2 regions of the Flexivirga aerilata genome follow, and region 2 is predicted to be linked to the other one. Evidence: riboswitches for the same ligand, from Rfam matches in the RefSeq annotation. Region 2 holds a riboswitch; the other holds the start of a gene.
What was found. A riboswitch is a leader RNA that binds a small molecule or an ion and turns the genes downstream of it on or off. The one in region 2 is predicted to bind S-adenosylmethionine.
Positions count from the first base shown of each region.

Region 1: linked by a shared signal. The riboswitch ahead of HJ588_RS10040 (bifunctional o-acetylhomoserine/o-acetylserine sulfhydrylase) and the one ahead of HJ588_RS07250 (LLM class flavin-dependent oxidoreductase) in region 2 are both predicted to bind S-adenosylmethionine.

Region 1 covers NZ_JABENB010000001.1:2,130,806-2,134,995, forward strand. The annotation lists gene HJ588_RS10030 (CdaR family protein) at 1-349, shown strand, start outside; gene HJ588_RS10035 (SDR family NAD(P)-dependent oxidoreductase) at 442-1,323, shown strand; SAM riboswitch class IV at 1,370-1,486, shown strand; gene HJ588_RS10040 (bifunctional o-acetylhomoserine/o-acetylserine sulfhydrylase) at 1,557-2,879, shown strand; gene HJ588_RS10045 (serine protein kinase RIO) at 3,099-3,971, shown strand; gene HJ588_RS20000 (DUF4185 domain-containing protein) at 4,097-4,190, shown strand, end outside.
Region 2 covers NZ_JABENB010000001.1:1,516,523-1,520,712, reverse strand. The annotation lists gene HJ588_RS07260 (amino acid ABC transporter permease) at 1-641, opposite strand, end outside; SAM riboswitch class IV at 652-764, opposite strand; gene HJ588_RS07255 (RrF2 family transcriptional regulator) at 903-1,358, shown strand; SAM riboswitch class IV at 1,428-1,538, shown strand; gene HJ588_RS07250 (LLM class flavin-dependent oxidoreductase) at 1,606-2,811, shown strand; gene HJ588_RS07245 (NtaA/DmoA family FMN-dependent monooxygenase) at 2,823-4,190, shown strand, end outside.

The DNA of each region.
Region 1 (4,190 bases), 610 kb from region 2:
CCTGGGCCTCGCCGATGCCGCCGATCCGGTGGTCGACGCGACCGACCTCGGCGCGATGCTGACCCTCGCCCAGGCCCACGACCCCGAGGCGCCGCACCCGGACGTGACCGCGCTCGCCCGCCTCGACCCGCGATCGCTGCAGATCCTCCGGACGCTGGTCGAAGCGGACAGCCTGCGCCGCGCGGCGACGACCCTCGGCATACATCACTCGACGCTGCAGGCCCGCCACGAGGCTTTGACCCGGTCGCTGGGTTATGACCCGCGCACCGCGATCGGCAAGATCCGCTTTGCCGCTGCGGCAATGCTCTTGCGGCTCAACAACTTCCGCGACGCGCATCCGGCGGACTGACACGCGCGGATCCGCCGCGTTCGGCGGTGTCGGCCGCTGATCCGCCGCGCCAACCTGGTCCCACCAACCTCGATCAGGAGCGGAGTGGACACATGACATGGCCTGCAGGAGAAGCGGCATTCGTCACCGGAGCGGCGTCGGGCATCGGTCTCGGCATCGCTCGCGCACTGGTGGCACAGGGGGCGAAGGTGGCGCTCGCCGACGTCGACGCGGAGCGCCTGGCGGCGGTCGAGCGTGAGCTGACCGCGTCGGGCGGCACGGTCACCGCGGTCGAGCTCGACGTCAGCGATGCCGACGGCTGGACGGCCGCCGCTGACGCCGCCGAACAGGCGGTCGGGCCGATCTCGATCCTCATCAACAATGCGGGGGTCAACGGCGGCGGCGCCATCGAGCAGACTCCGCTGAAGTCGTGGCGCTGGGTGTTCGCGGTCAACGTCGAGGGGCAGTTCCTCGGGGTGTCGACGTTCCTGCCGCGGTTCACCGAGCGCGGCGGCGCCGCGCACATCCTCAACACCGCGTCGGTCGCCGGGCTGCTGCCGATGGTCAATGTGGGCGCCTACGTCTCCTCGAAGTTTGCCAGCGTCGGCTTCTCCATGGCGTTGCGTGACGAGTTGCGCGGGAGCGACATCACGGTGTCGCTCCTCGCGCCCGGCACCGTCGCCACCGCCATCAACCGCAACGCCGCGCAGGCCGAGGCGGCACTCCTCGGGACCGAGGTCGACGAGGAGGCGGTCGAGGCCAACGACGGGGTGATCGCGCACGGCGCCGACCCGGATCTGGTGGGGGAGCAGGTCGTCGACGCGATGCGGCAGGGGCAGTTCCTCATCGTCACCCACCGCGAGTTCGGCACCCTGGTCCGGCGCGTCCACGAGGAGGTGGAGGCGGCGTTCGAGGAGTTCGACGGTCGCTACGGCCCCGATCCCGCCGGGCAGATGATGCTCGGCGGCACGGACCCGGTGGCCCGTCCGAAATAAGAGATGGTTATGACATGGTGCGCATGTCGCGATAATGTCGCGCGCAGGTCATGAGTGCCAGCGCCAAGCCCCGGCTCGCTGGCCGGCAACCCTCCTGTCGCGGTGGGGTGCCCCGGGTGAGGACCTGGCCGGCGGTGCCGATCGCCGCCGGCAAGCGCGGACATCACGACCGTGGGTCCGCCGTCGGGCGCGGGTGACCTCGCTGCTCGGCGAACGAGCACGAAAGGCGTCCCATGAGCGACGACACCCCCAACTGGTCCTTCGAGACCCGGCAGATCCACGCGGGCCAGACCGCCGACGCGGCGACCGGTGCGCGGGCGTTGCCGATCTACCAGACCACGTCCTACGTCTTCAACGACACCGAGCACGCGGCAAATCTGTTCGGGCTCAAGGAATTCGGCAACATCTACACCCGGCTGATGAACCCGACGACCGACGTCGTCGAGCAGCGGATCGCCAGCCTCGAGGGTGGCGTCGGGGCGCTCCTCGTGGCGTCGGGTCAGGCCGCCGAGACGCTCGCCTTCCTCAACATCGCGCAGGCCGGTGACCACATCGTCGCCAGTCCGAGCCTGTATGGCGGGACGTTCAACCTGCTCAAGCACACGTTGCCGAAGCTGGGCATCGAGACGACGTTCGTCGAGGACACCTCCGACCCGGCGAGCTGGGAGGCGGCCTTCCGGCCGAACACCAAGCTGGTCTTCGCCGAGACGATCGCCAACCCCAAGCAGGAGATCCTCGACGTCGAGACCGTGGCCAAGCTGGCGCACGACCACGGCGTCCCGCTGGTCGTCGACAACACGGTCGCCACGCCGTACGTCCTGCGGCCGATCGAGCACGGCGCCGACATCGTGATCCACTCGGCGACCAAATACCTTGGCGGACATGGCACTTCGATCGGCGGCGTGATCGTCGACAGCGGCAACTTCGACTTCGGCAAGGACCCGGAGAAGTTCCCCGGCTTCAACACCCCGGAGGAGTCCTACCACGGTCTCGTCTATGCCCGTGACCTCGGCGTCGGCAGTGACCTCGGCGCCAACCTGGCGTTCATCCTCAAGGCGCGCGTCCAGCTGCTGCGCGACCTGGGCGCGTCGATCTCGCCGTTCAACGCGTTCCTGCTCGCCCAGGGCATCGAGACCCTGAGCCTGCGCATCGAGCGGCACATCGACAACGCCCGCAAGGTCGCCGAGTGGCTGCAGCAGCAGGACCAGGTGAAGTCGGTGCGCTGGGCGTCGCTGCCGGACAACGAATACTTCGAGCTGGCACAGAAATACACCCCGCGCGGCTCGGGCGCCGTGGTGTCGTTCGAGATCGACGGTGGCGTCGACGCCGGCCGCAAGTTCGTCGAGGCACTCACCCTGCACTCGCACGTCGCCAACATCGGCGACGTGCGGTCGCTCGCGATCCACCCGGCGTCCACCACCCACTCGCAGGGTCCCGACGAGGACCGGCTCGCGGCCGGCGTGACCCCGGGCCTGGTGCGGCTGGCCGTCGGCATCGAGCACGTCGACGACATCATCGCCGACCTCGAGCAGGGTTTCCGCGCCGCCAAGAGCTGACCGACCGGGGGAGCCCGGGTATGACGAATCGCTCGTCGTACCCGGGCATTTCCTTGCCCCGGCACAAATTCGGTTGCTCGCGCGCATACCCGGCGAGCACGATGACGGCGGCCCACTCGGCGACGCTCTCGTCGCCGGCCGATCGGAAGGAGCGTGACATGACGAAAGTCATCGGCGTGACCCACGCCGCTCACCCGTGCACCGATCGGAGCAACACCCATGCACACACCACACGAGGGCGCCTCCCAGGCTGACCCCGACGCCGGGATCGACCCGCGATTCACCTTCTCCTATCAGCAGATCGGCGACCTGGCGGACGGCCAGCGCTGGTCCACCTGGGGCGACTGCGAGCCGCTGTGCCGTGGTCCCGAGCCCTGGCCGGACTGGCTCGTCACCGATGATGCCGCCGTCGACACCGAGCTCGGAGTCCTGAAGACCGGCAAGGAGGCCGACGTCTTCCTCGTGGAGCGGTCGGCGCCCCTCGACGACCGCAGTGTCGTGATGGCCGCCAAGCGCTACCGCGACAGCGGACACCGCACGTTCCACCGCAACGCCGCCTACACCGAGGGGCGCAAGCTGCCGCGCAAGGGAGGGCGCGACGCGCGAGCGGTCGCCAAGGGCACCGCGCACGGCCGGGCGGTCGCCGCCGGGATGTGGGCGCGCGCGGAGTGGGAGGCGATGGTCCGCCTGCATCAGGCCGGCCTGCCGGTGCCCTATCCGGTGCAGATCGACGGCACCGAGGTGCTGATGGAGCTGGTCACCGCACCCGACGGCTCGCCGGCGCCGCGTCTCGCAGCGGCCCGGCCGACCCCGGAGTTGTTGCAATCATTGTGGATTCAGTTGTCCGAGGCGGTTGTGAGGCTGGCCGCCGCGGGTCTGGTGCACGGCGACCTGTCGGCATACAACCTGCTGGTCGCGGGTGATCGCCTGGTGGTCATCGACCTGCCGCAGGCCGTCGACGTGGTCGGCAACCCGCACGGTTTCGAGCTGCTGCACCGCGACTGCACCAATGTCGGCCGGTGGTTCACCGGCCGCGGGCTCGACGTCGACCCGGAGGAGTTGTTCGCCACCGCACTCGCGCAGGCCGTATGACGCGAGCCGCTCGTCTCCTAGTGCCCTGAGTCAGAAATAGAACAGGTGCGCAACGGGCAAAGGTGCTGGTCAGGCGCGAAGCGACTGTCCAGCACCTTTGCCCGCGCCGCACTAGGGTGGGCACCGTGCGAAGGCTCCGCTTCCGGGCAACTCGCGCGGCCGTGGTCGCGGCCGCGCTGCTCGGCGTCGCGGCCTGCTCGGGGCAGGTGGCATCGGCGC
Region 2 (4,190 bases):
AGCACGACCCGGCGGAAGGTCCGCACGCGGGTGAGGCCGAGCGCGTCGGCCGCCTCCGTCTGACCGCGTTCGACCGCCAGGATCCCGCCGCGGACGATCTCGGACGCGAACGCCGCGACGTCGACCGTGAGGGCGACGTATGCCGCGGCGACGGCCGACAGCAGGTGCGTGGTCTGCACCGCGACGAACTCCGGACCGAACGGGATGCCGAGCGAGAGCCGGGGATAGAGGGAGGCGAGTTCGAACCAGAAGAGCAGTTGCACCAGTGGCGGCACCGACCGCACGAACCACACGAAGCCGAAGCTGACCGAACGCAGCACGGTGTTGTCCGACAGGCGAAGGGCCGCGACGCCGATGCCCAGCAGGTAGCCGCTCACCATCACGGCGGCGGTGAGCCACAGCGTGAGCACGAGTCCACGCAGGATCGCCGCACTGAAGAGGTAGTCCCCCACCACGTGCCATTCGAATCGCGGGTTGGTGAGCAGCGTGTTGACCAGCATGGCCAGCAGGACGAGCGCCGCGACGGCGATCACCCACTGCAGCGGCCGACGCCGACCGACCAGGACGGTGTCCCGCAGATCGTCCTCCGGCACGGCCCTCTCGGACCGCACCGACGAGGATGCGGCAGTGACCAGGGGCATGGGTCTCCCTTTCTCGCGCTTATGCGCCCGGAGCCGGGCACATCCGGTGGTCACCTGGAGCACCCCACCGCGGCGGAGGGTTGCCGGACAGCAAGCCAGGGCTTGACGCTGCCTCTCGTCACCTGCGCCGAACATAACCAGTTGTTTTGTCTTACACAAGGTTTGGCTATTCCCTACTCACATGGTGGACATTCGGTGTGCCCGGAGCCGCTATCGTGGGTGGCTACGCCTGCTCACCGGCACCGAGGAAGGAGCGGCAGCGTGCAGATCTCCGCTCGCAGCGATTACGCGATCCGCGCCGCCCTCGAACTCGCCTCCCACTACCCAGAACTCGCCAAGGTCGAGAACATCGCGGCGGAGCAGGAGCTGCCCCGAAAGTTCCTCGAATCGATCCTCGGGCAGCTGCGGCGGGCCGGACTGGTCGAGACCCGTCGCGGCTGTTCCGGCGGATATCTGCTCCGTCGACCGCCCGCCCAGATCTATCTGGGAGAGATCATTCGCGCGGTCGACGGACCGCTCGCCGAGGTGCGGGGGCTGCGCCCGCACGAGACCGAATACGACGGCGTAGCAACGCATTTGCCTGATCTGTGGGTCGCCGTGCGATCCAGCCTTCGCTCCGTCCTCGACACGGTGAGTCTGCAGCAGCTGCTGTCGGGGAACTTCCCTGCGAAGGTCCGCCGACTCAACGAGATCGAGGACGCGTGGCTGCCGCGCTGACCCGCGCGCAATCCCTACCGATCGCGTAGACATTCGACAGATCGACCATCCTGGTCTACGGTCGGCACTGGTCACGAGAGACGACGCGAAGCCCTGGCTGGTCGTCCGGCAACCCTCCGCCGCGGTGGGGTGCTCCAGGTGATGACCCGGCGGCATCACCCGATGCCGCAAGCGCGAATCGTCTTTCACTTCAGCATGATTCGGTGATGACGACGCGACTCCGCACCCGTAGAAGGAAGCGATGTCGATGCCTCACAGCAACCCACTCCACCTCGCAGTCGCCCTCGACGGCGCCGGCGCACACCCCGCCGCCTGGCGCGCGGCCGAAGCCCGTCCCGACCAGCTCTTCACGGCCCGCCACTGGGTAGACGTCGTGCAGGAGGCCGAACGCGGACTGCTCGACTTCGTCACGTTCGAGGACGGCTTGGCGGCCACCGCCGACCACCATGTTCGCCCCTCACATCGCACCGACCTGGTGACCGGCCGACTGGATGCCGAGCTCGTCGCCGCGCGCGTCGCACCGGTCACCGCACGCATCGGCCTGGTGCCGACGGTGGTGGCCCCACTCACCGAGCCGTTTCACATCTCCAAGGCGACGGCGACACTCGACTACGTCAGCGGCGGACGGGCGGGTGTCCGGGTGCGCACGAGCGCCAGCCCGGAGGAGTTCGCCAATGTGGGCCGCCGGTCCGCGCCGGCACTCGTTGCGCAGGTCGGCGGCCGTGCGGCACCCACCGCGGAGGCGACGCGAGAGCTTTTCGGAGAAGTCGCCGACTACATCGAGGTGCTGCGACGCCTGTGGGACAGCTGGGAGGACGACGCCGAGATCCGGGACGTCGCCACGGGACGCTTCGTCGACCGGGATCGCTTGCACTACATCGATTTCGAGGGATCTCACTTCTCGGTCCGCGGGCCGTCGATCACCCCGCGACCGCCGCAGGGCCAGCCATTGGTTGCCGTCCTCGCGCACCAGCGGGACGGGCTGGAGCTGATCGGCCGCACCGCCGACATCGGACTGATCGCACCGGGCGACGAGGCCGCGGCGCGCGCGGACGTCTCCGTCATACGCAGTGCCGCCGTCGATGCCGGGCGTGACCCGGAGAGCGTCTCGGTGCTCGCCGACCTGGTGGTCTTCCTCGACGACACCGCACCCGCAGCCCGCGCCCGCAAGGACCTGCTCGACGACTGGCACGGGGAGGAGTTCGCCAGCGACGCGAGCGTCTTCGTCGGCACCGCGGAGCAACTCGCCGAGCACCTGGTCACCTGGCAGGAGTCCGGAGTCGACGGATTCCGGCTCCGGCCCGCGACGGTGCCACACGACCTCACGCAGATCACCCAGCAATTGGTGCCCGCGCTCCAGCGACTCGGCGCGTTCCGTGCGCACTACACAGCCGACACCCTGCGGGGCCACTTCGGGCTCGACCGGCCCGTCAGTCGCTACGCGATCGCGTGAGGAGCAGCCGAATGTCCAAGAAAACAAAGCAGATTCACCTTGCTGCCCACTTTCCCGGAGTCAACAACACCACCGTCTGGAGCGACCCTGCCGCCGGCAGCCACATCGAGTTCGAGTCGTTCCGTCACTTCGCCCGGACCGCCGAGCGGGGCAAGTTCGACTTCCTCTTCCTCGCCGAGGGGCTCCGGCTGCGCGAGCAGCGCGGGCAGATCTACGACCTGGACGTGGTGGGCAGACCCGACACCTTCTCGGTGCTCGCGGCCCTGGCCGCGGTCACCGACCACCTCGGCCTGACGGGCACGATCAACTCGACCTTCAACGAGCCCTACGAGGTGGCGCGGCAATTCGCCACGCTCGACCATCTCTCCGGCGGGCGCGCGGCGTGGAACGTCGTCACCTCGTGGGACGCCTTCACCGGCGAGAACTTCCGCCGCGGCGGTTACCTGCGCCAGGAGGATCGCTACGCGCGGGCCAAGGCATTCCTCGAGACCGCGACAGAGCTGTGGGACACCTGGGCCGCCGACGACCTCGTCGCGGACAAGGCGGCCGGCACGTTCGTGCGGCGCCCGGACGTCGGCAGCTACGCCCATCGCGACGAACACTTCGACATCGCAGGGCAGTTCAACGTGCCACGATCCCCGCAAGGTCGGCCGGTCATCTTCCAGGCCGGGGACTCCGACGAGGGCCGCGAGTTCGCCGCCGCGCGTGCCGACGCGATCTTCAGCAGGCACAGCACGCTGGAGGCGGGTCAAGCCTTCTATGCCGACGTGAAGCGGCGGCTGCCCGCCCACGGCCGCACCCGGGACGACCTGCTCATCCTGCCGGCGGCCACCTTCGTGCTCGGCGACTCGGACGCCGAGGCACGCGACCTCGCCGCCGAGGTGCGGCGCCAGCAGGTGAGCGGCGCGACCGCCATCAACTTCCTGGAGCAGCTCTGGAATCGAGACCTCTCGGCATACGACCCCGACGGGCCGCTGCCCGACGTCGACCCGCTGCCCGGGGAGAACACCGTCGCGCAGGGACGGGCCAGCGTGCGCCGCCACGAGGATGTCCTGCAGACAGCGCGCGACTGGCGCGAGAGAGCAGCCGCCGGTGGCCTGTCGATCCGCGAGCTCATCATCGAGGTGACCGCACGGCAGAGCTTCGTCGGTGCGCCGCAGACCATCGCCGGGCAACTCAACGACTTCGTGCAGCAGGACGCGAGCGATGGCTTCATCCTCGTGCCGCACCTCACGCCGACCGGGCTGGATTCCTTTGTGGATCAGGTCGTTCCGCTGCTGCAGGAGCGTGGCGTCTTCCGCACCGACTACGAGGGAGGCACCCTGCGCGACAACCTCGGCCTGCGGCCGCAGGAGCCGGCGGCCGATCGGCAGGCCGCC